2 regions of the Solidesulfovibrio carbinoliphilus subsp. oakridgensis genome follow, and region 2 is predicted to be linked to the other one. Evidence: predicted binding sites of a transcription regulator. Region 2 holds the regulator's gene; the other holds the start of a gene.

The links. The regulator sigma-54, encoded in region 2, starts transcription at its own class of promoters, with help from an activator protein. The targets are predictions, from matches to a motif close to CTGGCACGGNNNNTGCTT.
Region 1: a site for sigma-54 is predicted at 5,380-5,397, ahead of DFW101_RS14835 (PspA/IM30 family protein). Genes of this name have one in related genera too.

The regions. Positions count from the first base shown of each region.
Region 1 is NZ_CM001368.1:3,392,972-3,400,620, reverse strand. It holds gene DFW101_RS14865 (MBOAT family O-acyltransferase) at 1-727, opposite strand, end outside; gene DFW101_RS14860 (SGNH/GDSL hydrolase family protein) at 961-2,232, shown strand; gene DFW101_RS14855 (hypothetical protein) at 2,284-2,727, shown strand; gene DFW101_RS14850 (flavodoxin family protein) at 3,161-3,814, shown strand; gene DFW101_RS14845 (PspC domain-containing protein) at 3,860-4,246, opposite strand; gene DFW101_RS14840 (hypothetical protein) at 4,243-4,491, opposite strand; gene DFW101_RS14835 (PspA/IM30 family protein) at 4,653-5,333, opposite strand; gene DFW101_RS14830 (sigma 54-interacting transcriptional regulator) at 5,504-6,607, shown strand; gene DFW101_RS14825 (M16 family metallopeptidase) at 6,639-7,649, shown strand, end outside.
Region 2 is NZ_CM001368.1:1,046,295-1,053,943, forward strand. It holds gene rapZ (RNase adapter RapZ) at 1-615, opposite strand, end outside; gene DFW101_RS04675 (PTS sugar transporter subunit IIA) at 704-1,156, opposite strand; gene hpf (ribosome hibernation-promoting factor, HPF/YfiA family) at 1,157-1,705, opposite strand; gene rpoN (RNA polymerase factor sigma-54) at 1,757-3,193, opposite strand; gene DFW101_RS04690 (KdsC family phosphatase) at 3,311-3,853, opposite strand; gene DFW101_RS04695 (CTP synthase) at 4,019-5,650, opposite strand; gene DFW101_RS04700 (phosphoribosylformylglycinamidine synthase subunit PurQ) at 5,841-6,653, shown strand; gene tadA (tRNA adenosine(34) deaminase TadA) at 6,804-7,349, shown strand; tRNA gene DFW101_RS04710 (tRNA-Ser) at 7,412-7,505, shown strand.

The DNA.
Region 1 (7,649 bases), 1.8 Mb from region 2:
AGATCTGGGCGGCATAGGACAGGACGCCGACCAGGACCGCGGCCGAGGAAAACCCTTCCGGCGCGCCAAAGGTGGTGCGCACGATATGCTCGGACAGGTAGCTCGAAATGATGATCTTTTTCACCAGCCCCCGGGTCAGCAGGTAAAAGGCCCGGGTGAAGTCCACGGGCACGACCCGCTCCCGCTTGAGCTGGGGCAGGAAATTGCCGGCCCGCAGGATCGGTCCGGACAGGATGGTCGGGAAAAAGGAGATGAAGCAGAAGACCTCGACCAGACTCCGCTCCACCTTGGCCGGGTCCCGGTAGACGTCGATGGCGTAACTCATGCCCTGGAACGTGAAAAACGAGATGCCGATGGGCATGATGACGTCGAGGAGCGGCACCGGACTGGTGACGGAAAAGGTGCGGAACAGCCAGTCGGCCGAAATGTAGAGCATCTCGTAATACTTGAAGAAAGCGAGCATGCCCAGGGAAAAGGCCACGTAGAGGACCAGGCAGAATCGCCGGAACCTGAGATCCGAGGTCTCGGCGAAAACCACGGCGAAAAACCAGGTCAGAAAACTGAAGACCAAGAGGATGAGCAGAAACTTGGCGTTGAACGAGGCGTAAAAAACATAGGAGGCGAGGAGCAGGAACAACCGGTACGGCGCATCGAACCGGCGCAACATCCAGTTGAGCGGCAAAATGGCCGCGAAAAAAAGAGAAAATTCAAAGCTGGTAATGTTCATCGGGTGACGTCGCGACCTCCGGGAAGTGGAGCGCAAGCTAGCTTCGCCGCCGCCAAAACGCAACCGGCTTGCACGCCAGCCGCTCCCGCCGTCAGAGGAATGACGCCGCCCCCCTCAAGCTATCTTCATCTATTTCATGGTATTAAGATAATTTTTTTACGGCCCGTCCCTTGCAACCCGGAATCCATCCTCCGGCCGGACACTCCCGCCGGCGGCAAACAATCGACACCGCCATGCACCAAGCCGCTCTCCCATTCCCGTGTCGTCCCGGCAGAGGCCTGCTCGCCCTGGCCGCCCTGGCCGCGGTGCTTCTCGGCGCGCCCGGCCCGACCCATCCCGGCCTGGCCCCCCTGGCCCTCCCTCGCCCCGCCACCCCACTCGGCGACGAACTGCGGACCCTGGTCGCCAACCTGGACCTTTCCGGCAGGCCCGACGCGGCCCCCGCCGGACCGGACCGGCATGTCCTGCGCCTGGCCGTCACGGCCTACACGGTCCGGCTGGTCGTGGACCCCCAGGCCGCCCATCCCCTGAGCGGGCCGGTGGCCGTGGGCCAGGACCGGCACCTCGGCGCCCCCGGCCGGACGCTTCGCCTCGTGTCCCTGGCCCCGGCCGACACCGGGCCGCAACCCCCGGCCGCGCCTCGGGTTGCCGTCAAGAATATGCCGCCCGAGGCCGACCGCGACGTGACGCCGGAGACCTCCCCGGTTGTCGTCGCCGAGGCCAGGCCCCTGGGCCCGGACAGTCCCGGGCCGCGCCCGACTCCGACCGTCGCTTCCGCTGCCACGCCGACTCCCGTGCAGGCCACCTCGCCCGTTGCCGTCCCCGTTGCCGCCGCGCCCGCATCGGCGCCGGTCGGCGCGCCCGGCCGGTCCATCCTCGTGGCCGGGGATTCGCTGTCCATCTTCCTGGCCGATGCCCTGCGCCCGCTCCTGGCCGGCCGGCCCGGCGCCTCCTTCGCCGCCCGGGGCAAGGTTTCAAGCGGCCTGGCCCGGCCCGACTTCTTCAACTGGGAACGCGAGATGGCCGCCCTGGCCGCTTCCGGCCGGCCGGATACCGTCCTGGTCATGATCGCCACCAACGACAACCAGACCCTCACCCGCCCGGACGGCAGGAAACTGGCCTTCGGCCGGCCCGGCTGGAACGAGGAATACGCCCGCCGCGTGCGCCGGCTGGTGGAACTGGCCCGCCAAGGCAACCCCGACGCCCGCGTCTACTGGATCGGCGCGCCGGTCATGGCCGATCCCGGGCTCAACGCCGACGTGGCCGCCATAAACGCCGTCATCGCCCGGCAACTGGCCGCCCTGCCCGGCTGCCGGTTCGTGGACGTCTCCCGGACCCTGGCCGACGCCGCCGGCCACTACGCCCCGGCCCTGCCCTCCCCGGCCGGCCCCCGCACCGCCCGGACCCCTGACGGCGTCCACCTCACCCCCTTTGGCGCCAAACTCCTCGCCCACGCCGCCCTGGCCTCCATGAGCCCGGCCGTGGCCGCCCTGGACACCCGCTAACGCCCGTCCCAGGCCCTTTACCGGCCTCCGGCGGCATGCTAGAGCCGGCCCATGGAAACGATCCTGCTCAAAATCCTCGAGGCGCAACACGAGATTTTGGCCGAGTTGCGCCTGCTGCGCCAGACGCTTTCGCCCGCGCAGCCGAAAGCTCCCCACCTCGCATCCCCCGTCGAGGCGGCACCACCGCCCCAGGCCCAGGCCCCCGAACCCCGGCCGGCCCCGGCCGCCGCCCCCGCTTCCGCTCCGGCCAGCACACCCGTGACCGCGCCGCCGCCACCGGTCGCGCCCCGCGAACAGTCGGGCGGCATGCTGACGGTCAACGAACTGACCGACCTCGGCGGCCAGTTCCTCGACCCCGGCCAGCGCAACCGCAGCCGCGTCAAGCCCGTGGACGCCACGGCCCTCAGCCACTCCATCCTCGACGACATCAAGGCCAAAAACAAAGCCAAGCGCAGCGCCTTCGCCGAATTCGACAAGTTCGACAAGGGCCGGTAGCCGGGAGGATAAAGAGGCCTCCGGCGGCCGGGAGGGGGTCACCCCCTCCCGGACCCACCCGAACGGGGTGGACGGATGGGAGGCACGGCGTAATTCCCGGCACCTCCAAACTCGCCCGGTTCCTCCGGGCGACGGGCCTGTGTGGCCGGAATCGGGTTGGCGTGCCGGCCGGCTTTGCGGCCTGCGTCGCCAACCCGATTCCGGCCACCCGTCACACCCCCGACCACGCCCCCCCGCCACCCGCCTGCCCAACCCCCGCCCACCCCGTTCGGGGGGTCCGGGGGGGATGATCCCCCCCGGCCGCCGGAGGCATCTCCCCCGTTCTTCCCCCCTCGCTTCCGGTACCCGGCCAGTGCCTCGGTTCCTTGGCGGTGCGTCATTGCCCGGGGCGGCGTATGGCGGTAGCAGGGGGATGGAAAAGAAAGGAGGCGCCATGAACGTCATTGCCATAAACGGAAGCCCGAGGAAGAAGTGGAACACCGCCACGCTGCTGACGCATGCCCTGCAAGGGGCCGAGAGCAAGGGCGCGGCCACGGAAATGGTGCATTTGTACGACCTGGACTACAAGGGTTGCATCAGCTGCTTCGAGTGCAAGAAGATCGGCGGCAAGAACTACGGACGCTGCGCGGTCAAGGACGGGCTGACGCCACTCCTGGAGCGGGTCGGCGCGGCGGACGCGGTGCTTCTGGGCACACCGGTCTATTTCGGCGCGGAGACGGGCATGATGCGCTCGTTTTTCGAGCGGTTCGCCTTTCCCTACCTGACCTACACCCCGGGCTACGAGTCGCTTTTCATCCGTAAGATGCCGACGGCCATGATTTATACGATGAACATCCCCGAGCAGGCGCTGCCCGAGTGGGGCTACGATGTTTTCATGGAGCGGATGCGGGGGGTGATGGCCCGGACGTTCGGGTCGTGCGAGATGCTGGCCAGCACGGACACCTGCCAGTTCGACGACTATTCCAAATACCTGTCCACCTGCTGGGACGCGGCGGCCAAGGCCAGACGGCGCGAGGAGGTGTTTCCCGAGGACTGCGCCAGGGCCTTCGCCTTAGGCGAGAGGCTGGTCGCGGCGGCCGGCAACTGAGCGGACGGGAAACCGGGCCGGAACGTGGTTCCGGCCCGGGGAAGGTCAGGGGTGCCACAGCCGGCGGTCGAAGTCGTATTCGCGGGAGGTGACGTGGTCCTCCAGCCGGCGGATGCGGCGGTCGAGGCGTTCGAAGCGGCGCTTGACCCGGCCCAGCGCATTGGCCCGGGAGGCGACGTAGTCGTCGTAAAAGGCCCGCTCCTCGTCCGAGTCCGGGGGAAGGACGGGCTCGGGTTTGATGAGGAAGCCGGCGATCAGGTAGGCTCCGACCATGGGCCAGACCCCGGTGAAGGGAGTCAGGACCAGGATGAAGACCCGGAACCAGAAGACCGGAACATCGAGGAACCGGGCCAGCCCCTTGCAGACGCCAAGGAAGAGGCCGGACCGGGACCGGTAGAGCCGGTCCAGACGCCATTGGCTGTAATGCCTCATTGTCCGTCTCCCTTGGTGGCCCTGGGTTCGAGGACCAGGGTTTCGAGAGTTTCCACGCGCTCTTCCAGGCGGGAGAGGCTGCGGTGGATCTCCTGGAGAAGCTGCGCCTCCTCGGCGTCGCTGCCGCGCGGTTTGGCCGCGCCGGGGCGCAGGAGCCGCACGCCGAGGAGGAAAATGGTGCCAAGGATGACCAGGCCGACCACCGTGGCTCCGGCCATGACCAGTGCCGTCAAAAGTCCCATCATGATTGTTCCTTGCGGCCGGGTCGAAAGAGACCTTCTTCCCGGCCCGTTGTCGGCCGCGTCGTCCCGTGACGCCTTGTTGACGGCCAGAAGTGGATTTCCGGGACGACACCGAGGATTTCACGCGGGCCAGGCCCGCGTCAAGCGCCCGGCGGCGTCGCCGGTCAGGCCTGGCGCTTGGCCTTGATCCGGGCCAGCTCGCGTTCCACGTCCTCGTCGGCGGCTAGGCGGTCGAAGCGGGCCTCCAGGCTCTCACCTTCGGGCGCACGCCTCACCCCGGTCGCCGACCCGGCCAGTTCGGCCTCGGCTTCCAGGCGCTCGATGCGGCTCTCGAATTGCTCGAAGCGGAGCATGGCCTCGGTCGAATCGGCCTTGGAGATATCCTCGCGCACCCGCTTCTTGCCGGTGGCCCGGATGTGGCGGTGCAGCAGCGTCCGCTGGCGCTCCTTGGCCGAGGCCAGCTTTTCGTCCAGCCGGGCGATGTCCTCGCGGCAGGCGGCGATCATGCCTTCCATGGCCGCCTGCTCTGCGCCGAGGGCCTCGGCCCGGGCGTCGAGGCCGCGCTTTTCGAGCAGTGCCTCCCGGGCCAGGTCCTCGCGGCCCTTGTCCACGGCCAGCTCGGCCTTTTCGCCCCACCGGGCGGCCCGGTCCCGGACGGCGGCCAGCTCCCGGCCGGACGTGGCGGCCTGGGCCATGGCCCGGGCGCAGTCGGCCTTCAGTTCGACCAGCGTCTCCTCCATCTCCTGGATCATGAGGCGGATGAGCTTTTCCGGATCTTCGGCCCGGTCGAGCATGGTGTTGATGTTTGAATGAATGATGTCCCTGAAGCGGCTGAAAATTCCCATGGCGTTCCTCCGGCCGCGCCGTGGAGGCGCGGTGCTGCCGGAGCGTTAGCAGGAGGCGTGCCGTTTGGCGCGGCATCGTATTTCAAGGGGTTGCAACGCAGTCCGCAAAGAAGGTTTGCGTCTTTCGCCGCACTATGGTTTTACAAGCCATACAAGAGGTCATATTCGCCATGTCCACTCCCGCCCCGGGCCTCCTGGAGGCCCTTGGACAGTCCGACGCCTTCCTGGCCTTCATGGAACAGGTCGCGGCCGCCGCCCGGGTCAACCGGCCCGCGCTCCTGGTCGGCGAGCGCGGCACCGGCAAGGAGCTGGCCGCAACCAGGCTCCATTTCCACTCCCCGCGCTGGGAAGCCCCCCTGGTCACGGTCAATCTGGCCGCCCTGCCGCGCACGCTCCTCGAGGCCGAGCTCTTCGGCCACGAGGCCGGGGCCTTCACCGGCGCGGCCCGCCGCCGGCCGGGCCGGTTCGAGGCGGCCGACGGGGGCACGCTTTTCCTGGACGAACTGCAGGCCGCGCCCCGGGCGGTCCAGGAGAAGCTCCTGCGCGTCCTCGAATACGGCACCTTCGAGCGGCTCGGCGCCAGCGACACCCTGCAAGTCGACGTGCGGGTCGTCGCGGCGGTCAACGTCGATCCGCGCGAGCTTATCCGGCGCGGCCGCCTGCTCCCGGACCTCCTCGACCGGCTGGCCTTTGCCGTGCTCCCGGTGCCGCCCCTGCGCCACCGCCACGGCGACATCCCGTACTTGGCCGCGCGGTTCGCCGCCCGGTTCGCGGCCGAACTCGGCCGGGACCTGCCCCCGTCCTTCGCCCCGGCCGCCCTGGCCACGCTTGCCGCCCACGCCTGGCCGGGCAACATCCGGGAACTGAAAAACGTGGTCGAGCGGGCCGTCTTCGAAACGCCCGGCCCCCAGATCACCCACGTCACCCTCGACCCCTTCGCCCACCCCTTCGCCCCCGCCACCCCGCTGGCCATAACTCCCGCCCCTCCCCTTTCGGGGGGTCCGGGGGGGATGATCCCCCCCGGCGGAGAGGTCCAGGAGAGGCAGCGCCTCTCCTGGCCGCCGGAGGCATCTTCCTCTTCATCACCATCCTCTCTTCTCCCCTGGTCCCAGGCGACCGCCGCCTTCGAGACCGACCTCCTGGGCCGGGCCTTGGCCCGAAGCGGCGGCAACCAGCGGCGGGCGGCCGAGGTCTTGGGGCTCACCTACCACCAGTTCCGGGGGCTCTACCGCAAATACGCGCCCGCCCTGGCCGCACGGCCCGGGCACCCTTGACGCGCGTCCCAATCCCCCGTAGCCCCAGCCCATGCCGCAACATACCCCTACCGACAGTTCGTGCCGGATAACCCGCCTGCCAAACGGCGTGCGCGTGGTCACGGAAGCAATGCCCCTGGTCAAGACCGCCAGCCTCGGCGTGTGGATCGAGGCCGGTTCGCGCCACGAAGGGCCCGGCCAGGAGGGCATGGCCCACCTGTGGGAGCACATGGCCTTTAAGGGCACGACCCACCGCGACGCCCTGGCCATCGCCAAGGAGCTCGACATCCTCGGCGGCCTGGCCAACGCCTTCACCTCCCGCGAGGCCACCTGCTTCCATATCCGGGTCATGGACGCCCACTTCGACCGGGCCTTTGACATCGTCAGCGACATCGCCCTCAACCCGGCCCTCGACCCCGAAGAGCTCGGCCGCGAACAGGCCGTCATCCTGCAGGAAATTTCCATGGTGGAGGAGACGCCGGAAGACAAGGTCCACGAGGACTTCTGGGCCGCGGCCTGGAAGAATCCGGCCATCGCCCACCCCATCACCGGCACGCCGGAATCGGTCACGGCCGCGACCCCAAAGACCCTGCTCGACTGGCGCCATGCCCACTACCGGCCGGAGGCCATCGTGGTGGTCGCCGCCGGGGCCGTGTCCCACGAGGCGCTCCTGGCCCTGGCCGAAGCAACGTTCGGGCGCCTGCCCGCCGCGCCGGCCCCGGCCAAGGCTCCGGCCGGCCCCTACACGCCGCCGCGTCTGGCTGTTCGCCGCGAGAGCGAGCAGAACCACGTGATCCTGGCCTTCCCGTCCGTGGCCAACACCAGCCCGGACCGCTTCGCCCACACCCTTTTGGCCACGCTCCTTGGCGGCAACATGTCCTCGCGCCTCTTCCAGGAAGTCCGCGAGAAACGGGGCCTGGCCTATTCGATTTACGCCAGCCTAAACGGCCTGTCCGATACCGGCCTGTTCGAGATCCAGGCCGCCGTGGAGCCGGAGCGCACCGAGGAACTCCTCGCCGTGGTCCGGGCCGAGCTGGCCGCCGTGGCCGGCGGCGCGGTCACG
Region 2 (7,649 bases):
GACGAAATAAGGATTGGGCAAAAAACGCAGGTCAAAGACCATGTCCGCCTCGGAGGGAGGTCCGTACTTGAAGCCGAAACTCATGACGTGGACTTTGAGGGTGCCGCGCGTGGTACGGATCGAAGCCCACTTTTCCTGCAACTTGCGGCGCAGGTCGTGGATGGAGAAATGGGTGGTGTCGAGCACCATGTCGGCCGCTTCACGCAAGGGCGTCATGCGTTCCCGTTCCTCGAGCACGGCCTGCTCGAGGCCCCGGTTGGCGCTTTCCAGGGGATGGGGCCGGCGCGTGGTGGCATAGCGGCGGATGATTTCCTGGGTGTCGGCCTCGAAAAAGATGATCTGCGGGGCCACGTTTTTCACCTTGATCTGGGCCAGGGTCACGCCCCAGTCCGTATCGAGGTCGGCTTGCCGCACATCCATGCCAAGCGCCAGGCCCTTGTAGCGCTGGCCGCCCTTTTCGTCGAAAAGATTGATGAGCTTTGGCACGAGCCCGACCGGCAGGCCGTCCACGCAAAAAAAGCCCAGGTCTTCGAACACCCGCAGGCCGGTGCTCTTGCCCGAGCCGGACAGCCCCGTCAAAATGACGATTTTCAGTTCCGTCGGCGTTTCTTCCATGGTGTCTTTGCCCCCCGCCCTCAAGCTCTAACCGATTCCTTGCGCGCTTGTGTGACGGCAAGCGCGCAAGGAGACGGTGCTACGCGTTTCAGGCGGCGGCGGTCAGAACCTGCCACAGGGCCGCGTCGTTTTCGGCGCTCAAAAAGGCGTGCCGAAACGATTCGTCGGAGAGGAGCCGTGAGATGTGGGCCAGGATGCGCAGGTGCAGGCCCGCCACGTGCTCCGGCGCAAGGACGAGAAAAAAGATGCGGCAGGGTTTGAAATCCAGCGCATCGAAGTTGACGCCCTTGAGGCTCCTGCCGACCGCGATGACGATCTTTTCGAGGCTCTCCATCTTGCCGTGGGGGATGGCCACGGTGTCGCCGATGCCGGTCGTGCCGAGGCTTTCCCGGTCAAGGAGCACCTGATGGGCCCGTTTGGCGTCAAAACCCGGCAGGCCGGCCGCAATTTTGGCGACCAGCTCGGCCAGCACTTCGGACTTGGACTCGGCCGCGAGCTCCCCGATCACGAATTCGGGCTGGAGATAGTCCTCGAGACGCATCTACACACCCGTTCCAGGATCGATCAGGCCGAAGTCGCCGTTGCGCAGACGGTAGATGACGTTGGGCCGTTCGGTTTCCGAATTGATGAACACCAGGAATTCGTGCTTGATGGTCCCAAGCTGCATGGCCGCCTCTTCCACGGCCATGGGCTTGGGCTCGTATTCGTTGGTCTCGACGATGGTCGGCGTGCGGGCCCCGGCGTTGTCGGCGTTGATGGTGATGACGTCCATGCGCACGGTCTCGGTCGACTGGCGGCGGCGGTCCTTTTGCTTCTCACGGAACTTCTTGGCCTGCGCTTCCACCTTGTCGAGGATCATGTCGATGGTGGAATACATGTCCTCGGACACCTCATGGGCCGAGATATGCATATTGTCGGCCACGAAGATCACGTCGGCCATCTGGCGGGTCTTTTCCACGGCCAGATTGACCTGCAGTTCGGAGGCGTCATTGGCGGAAGCATATTTGGCAAGCTTTTCCAGACGCTTGCGAGCGTAGTCGCGCAAATGGTCGGAAGGTTCGAAGTTCTTGAAATTAAAAGTGATGTTCATGAGATCCTCCAGATGGCGTGGTATTGGGCCGGGGAAGCCCGGCCCGAAGCATCAGAAAATTTCCTTGCGCTTGGACGAGGATTCAATGCCCATGGCCGTGCGGTATTTGGCCACGGTGCGCCGGGCGATGTTGATCTGCAACTCGTCTTTGAGCATATCAGCAATGGCCTCGTCGCTGATAGGCTTTTTGGCATTCTCCCCGGAAATAATCCGCTTGATCATGGCCTTGACCGATTCCGAGCCGACCGTGCCGCCGTCGTCGAGGTCAAGGGAGCTGTTGAAAAAGAACTTGAGCTCGAAAATGCCATGGGGCGTGGCCACGTACTTGTTGGACGTGATGCGGCTGACGGTCGATTCGTGCATGCTGATGTCGTCGGCCACATCCTTGAGGATCAACGGCCGCAACCGCGTGACCCCCTCCTCGAAGAATTCCCGCTGGAACTTCACGATGCTCTCAAGGACCTTGTACAGGGTCCGCTGCCGCTGGTAGAGGCTTTTCATCAGCCACATGGCCGAGCGCATCTTGTCCTGGAGATAATCCTTGTCCTTGTCGTTTTTCGGATTGATCTCCGCCATGTAGGTCGTGTTGACGTTGAGCCGCGGCATGCCCTCTTCGTTTAAAATAATCACGAATTCGCCGCCGTATTTGTACACAAAGGCGTCCGGGCTCACGAAAATGGGATCGCCCGAGCCGTAGCTGGCTCCGGGCATGGGATTGAGGGTCTGGATCAGCTCAAGGTATTCCTTGAGTTTTTCCATGGTGATATGAAATTTTTTGGCCAGCGGCTTGTAGCGTTTCTTCTCCAGGTCTTCGAGGTGGTCGCGCACAAGCTCGATGAGGATGGTGTCCTCGTAGCCGTAGACCTCGATCTGGGTGAGCAGGCATTCGCTCGGGGTCCGGGCGGCCACGCCCACGGGGTCGAACCGCTGGAGCCGGTGGAGCACGGTCTCCACTTCGGGCACCGAGGCTCCGGCCATCTGGGCCAGTTCTTCGAGGGAAGCCCGCAGGTAGCCCGAGGAATTGAGGCTGCCGACGATACTCTCCCCGATCTCCAGTTCCTTGGCCGTGAAATTCGACAGGCGCATCTGCCAGCCGAGGTGCCCTTCGAGGGAGGGTTTGGAGGCGAGCCTGGCGTCAAAGGCCATGCCCTCCTCGGGCATCTCCGACTCCCGGGATTGGGACTGGCGGCCGGTGCTGGCGAAATCGCCGAGATAGTCGTCCCATTCGGCGTTTTTGAGGAGTTCCTTTTCCATGGCCGCGTCGCTGGAATTCCCGGTCGGCCCCAGGTTGTCCTCGGCCATGGTCCGCTCCGGTTGGCGGTCCTCCTCGATCGATTCCTCCAGAAGGGGGTTTTCCAAAAGCTCCTGCTGCACGCTCTCCAGCAGCTCGAGCCGGGAGAGCTGCAGGAGTTTGATGGCTTGCTGCAGTTGGGGAGTCATCACCAGCTGCTGGGAGAGTTTGAGCTGCTGTCGCAGTTCCAGGGCCATGTCTACCGCCGTGCGAGGTCCTTTGGATGTTGGTGCGAAAAGCGGGGGCAAGGCCGACGCCCCGCCCGCTCAACAAAAAGCATGCCACAATCGAAGGATCGTGGCAATCGGCACGGCTTACCCTTCCGGGAGGAACCAGGCGTAGGCCGCTTCGAGACGGCCGCTGGCCTGAAGCAGGAACCGGATGGCCTCGCGCACCGCCCCGTGCCCGCCGGGACGGCTGGCCACCCACAGGGCCAGGTCCATGATTTCCGGCTGGGCGTCGGCCACGGCCATGGGCAGGCCGACCAGACCCATGGGGCCGGCGTCCACCCAGTCGTCGCCGAGGTAGGCGGCCTGGCCGGGGGAAAGCCCCAGCCGCCCGAGGATGCCGGTCAGGATCGGAACCTTGTGGTGGTGGCCGGGATGGTACTCGCCAATGCCCAGTTCCTTGATGCGGGCGGCCACGGCCGGACTGTCGAGGCCGCTTATGACCGCCACTTGCAAGCCCGCCATCTGGGCGGCCTTGATGCCGAGGCCGTCGTGGGCGTGAAACCGTTTGGCGATGCCGCCGTGGGCGTCGACATAGAGGCCGCCGTCGGTCAGGACGCCGTCCACGTCAAGGACGAGCAAGGCCACGTCCCTGGCCCGCGTCGCGGCCAGCTTCGCATCCTGCGCCATACCACCCGCCTCCTCGCGCCGCCCGGCCCCGGCGGGACGACCCGAGGCGACGCCGTCCGCTCATGCCGCGTTCTCGAAATCCGCGCATACGAATTTTGAGAACAACAAATTAGAATATTTATTTTTTTCTAAAAACTATGCCCCTGCTTTTCAGCGAACGTCGTGCTAGCCCTTGTACCGCTTGGCCGCCTTCACGAATTCCCGAAAGAGCGGATGCGGACGCATGGGGCTGCTCTTGAACTCCGGGTGGAACTGGCAGCCGAGGAACCACGGATGGTCCGGCAGTTCCACGATCTCGACCAGCTCGCCGTCCGGCGACAGGCCGCTTAAGACCATCCCGCCCTCTTCAAACGAGGGAGCGTAGGTCTTGTTGAATTCGTAGCGGTGGCGGTGGCGCTCGGAAATCTCCTCGGCGGCGTAGGCCGCGGCGGCCTGGGTTTCCGGCTTGACCCGGCAGGGGTAGGCTCCCAGGCGCATGGTCCCTCCCTTGTCGCTCGACGGGTCCCGGTACTCGGTCTTCTGGGTGCGGCAGTCGAACCATTCGCGCATGAGGTAGATGACCGGGTGCGGCGTGGTCAGGTCGAATTCCTCGGAATTGGCGCCGGAAAGCCCCAGGACGTTCCGGGCGTATTCGATGACCGCGCACTGCATGCCAAGGCAGATGCCGAAAAAGGGCACGCCCTTTTCCCGGGCGTATTCGATGGCCGTAATCTTGCCCTCGACCCCGCGCGAGCCGAAGCCGCCCGGCACCAGGATGCCGTCGATGCCGGCGAAGGTGGACGCCGCGTTCTGGCGGGTCACTTCCTCGGAATTGACGTACACGAACCGGATGGAGACCCCGGCCGCGATGCCGCCGTGGACAAGGGCCTCGTGCAGGCTCTTGTAGGCTTCCTTGAGGTCCACATACTTGCCGACAATGGCGATGGAAACCTGGCCTCCGGGATTTTCCGACCGGTGCAGCAGGTCGCGCCAGGCTTGCAGGTCGGCGTTTTTGGCCGGCAGGCGCAGCAGGATGGCGATCTTCTGGTCCACGCCCTCGCCGTAGAGGCGAAGCGGCAGTTCGTAGATGTTTTTGACGTCCACGGCGGTAAAGACCGCGTCCGCGTCCACGTCGCAGAAAAGGGCGATCTTTTCCTTGATGTCGCGCCCAAGCTCCACTTCGCTGCGGCAGATGATGATGTCGGGTTGGATGCCGATGGACCGCAGTTCCTTGACGCTGTGCTGGGTGGGCTTGGTTTTGACCTCGCCGGCCACGCGCAGGTAGGGCACGAGGGTCAAGTGGATGTACAGGGCGTTTTCCTTGCCAAGTTCCATGCGCAGCTGGCGGATGGCCTCCAGGAACGGCTGGCCCTCGATGTCGCCCACCGTGCCGCCGATCTCGATGATGGCCACGTCCTCGTCGCCGGCGACGCCGAGGATCGACCGCTTGATCTCGTCGGTGATGTGCGGGATCACCTGGACCGTGCCGCCGAGGTAGTCGCCCCGGCGTTCCTTCTGGATGACGCTGAAATAGACCCGGCCCGAGGTGAAGTTGTTGTTCTGGCTCATGGGCACGCCGAGGTAGCGCTCGTAGTGGCCGAGGTCGAGGTCGGTCTCGGCCCCGTCGTCGGTGACGTAGACCTCGCCATGCTGGAAGGGGTTCATGGTGCCGGGATCGACGTTGATGTAGGGGTCGAGCTTCTGGATGGTGACCTTGAGCCCCCGGGCCTGGAGCAGTGCGCCGATGGAAGCGGCGGCCAGCCCCTTGCCCAGGGAGGACAGCACCCCTCCCGTCACGAAAATAAACTTGGTCTTCATGATGATGCCGTCCTTGGAAAAGAGGTTAGGCCACGCCGGCGGACCCGGCGGCCCGGGTCCCTCGGGACCGGGCCGGACCGGGCCTGTGGCGCGGTTCGGTTGACGCGGCCGGGGCGGCCCCTTATGTTCAGCCGCGTAAAGTATGCCTTCGGGCGCAAATTTTCAAGGAACCCCCGGGAGGATTTCCCTTATGGCCAAGGTGCGCACCCTCGTGATCACCGGTTACGGCACCAATTGCGAAGTGGAATCGGCCTACGCCGCCCGCGCGGCCGGGTCCGACGTCACGGACATCGTCTTTTTTTCGGATATCGCCGCCGGTCGCACGCGCATTCCGGATTACAATTTCCTGATCTTTCCCGGAGGGTTCCTTGACGGGGACGATCTCGGTGCGGCCCAGGCCGCGGCCGTGCGCTGGAAGCACGCCAAAAACGCCGCCGGCGACGCCCTTCTTGGCCAGCTCAAAACTTTTTTCGAGGCCGGGGGGCTTGTCCTTGGCATCTGCAACGGTTTTCAGCTCCTGGTCAAGCTCGGCCTGCTGCCGGCCCTTGGCGGCGACTATTTCGCCCGGCAGGTCAGTCTCGCCAACAACGACTCGGCCCGGTTCGAGGACCGATGGGTAACCCTGGCCGCCAATCCGGAAAGCCCCTGCATCTTCACCCGGGGCCTCACGCGCCTGGACCTGCCCGTGCGCCACGGCGAGGGCAAGCTCGTGCCCAAGAGCCCGGAAATCCTGGACGAACTGGTCAAAACCGGGGCCATCGCCCTCTCCTACGCCGATCCGGCCACAGGCGAGACCACCATGGAATATCCGCAAAATCCCAACGGCTCGCCCCTGGCCATCGCCGGCCTGACCGACCCGTCCGGCCGCATCCTCGGCCTCATGCCCCACCCCGAGGCCTTCAACCACCCGACCAACCACCCCGGCTACACCCGGGGCGAACGCCCGCAGCTCGGCACGGTACTTTTCGAAAACGCCGTGGCCCACCTGCGGGGCCACGCCTAACCGAGGCGTTGCCCCGGACCCTACCAGGGCTCTGCCCAGGACCGCCGGGGGGATTTTCCAGCCCCCCGGCGGTCCTGGGCGAGGGAAGTCAGCTCCCCTTTCACGCGACACGCGGATTCGCAGGGAAAAAATATTCAGGAAGGAATGGCTATGGCCTTGCAGCCGGCCCGGCGCTTTGTCGCCGGCGGGGATATGCTGCCCGACCCGCCGCCGGGCTGGGAAAGTTTCGAGGCGGTGATGGGACTCGCCCTGGCCGAGGCCCGGGAAGCGGCCGCCCTGGGCGAGACGCCGGTCGGCGCGGTCCTGCTCTCCGGCGCGGGCGAGGTGCTGGCCCAAACCGGCAACGGCCCGATCTCCCGGGCCGACCCCACGGCCCACGCCGAAATCCTGGCCCTGCGCCAGGCCGCGGCCCGGGTCGGCAATTACCGGCTGCCGGGCTCGATCCTGGTCGTGACGCTCGAGCCCTGCCTCATGTGCCTCGGGGCCATGATCCACGCCCGGGTGGGGCTGCTCGTCTACGGCGCGCCCGACCCGCGTACGGGCGCGGTGGATTCGCGGCTCCCCGGCCCGGACCTGCCCTTTTTCAACCACCGCTTCGACGTTCTTTCCGGAGTGTGCGCCGACGCCAGCGCCGCGCTCCTGCGGCAGTTTTTCCGCAACCGCCGCGCCCGGCCGGACGGGGCCCCGGCAAAATAATACTTGCCAAGCCAGCTTTGTTCGCTTAGGATTCCAAATTCGTTCCGGTTCTTTCTTTGTGCGGAGAGGTACCGAAGTGGTCGTAACGGGCCCGACTCGAAATCGGGTTGCGGGTTAATAGCCTGCACGTGGGTTCGAATCCCACCCTCTCCGCCAATCATTTGCCGCCTCCCCGGGACATCTTATCGCAACAGATCACGATGCTATCGCATAGCACCCTTTTCCCCGCTTTTTTCTCTCCACGCGCTCTTTACCCCCAGGGACAGCGGGCACTTTCGGAGGCCCCCGGAGAGGCGTTGG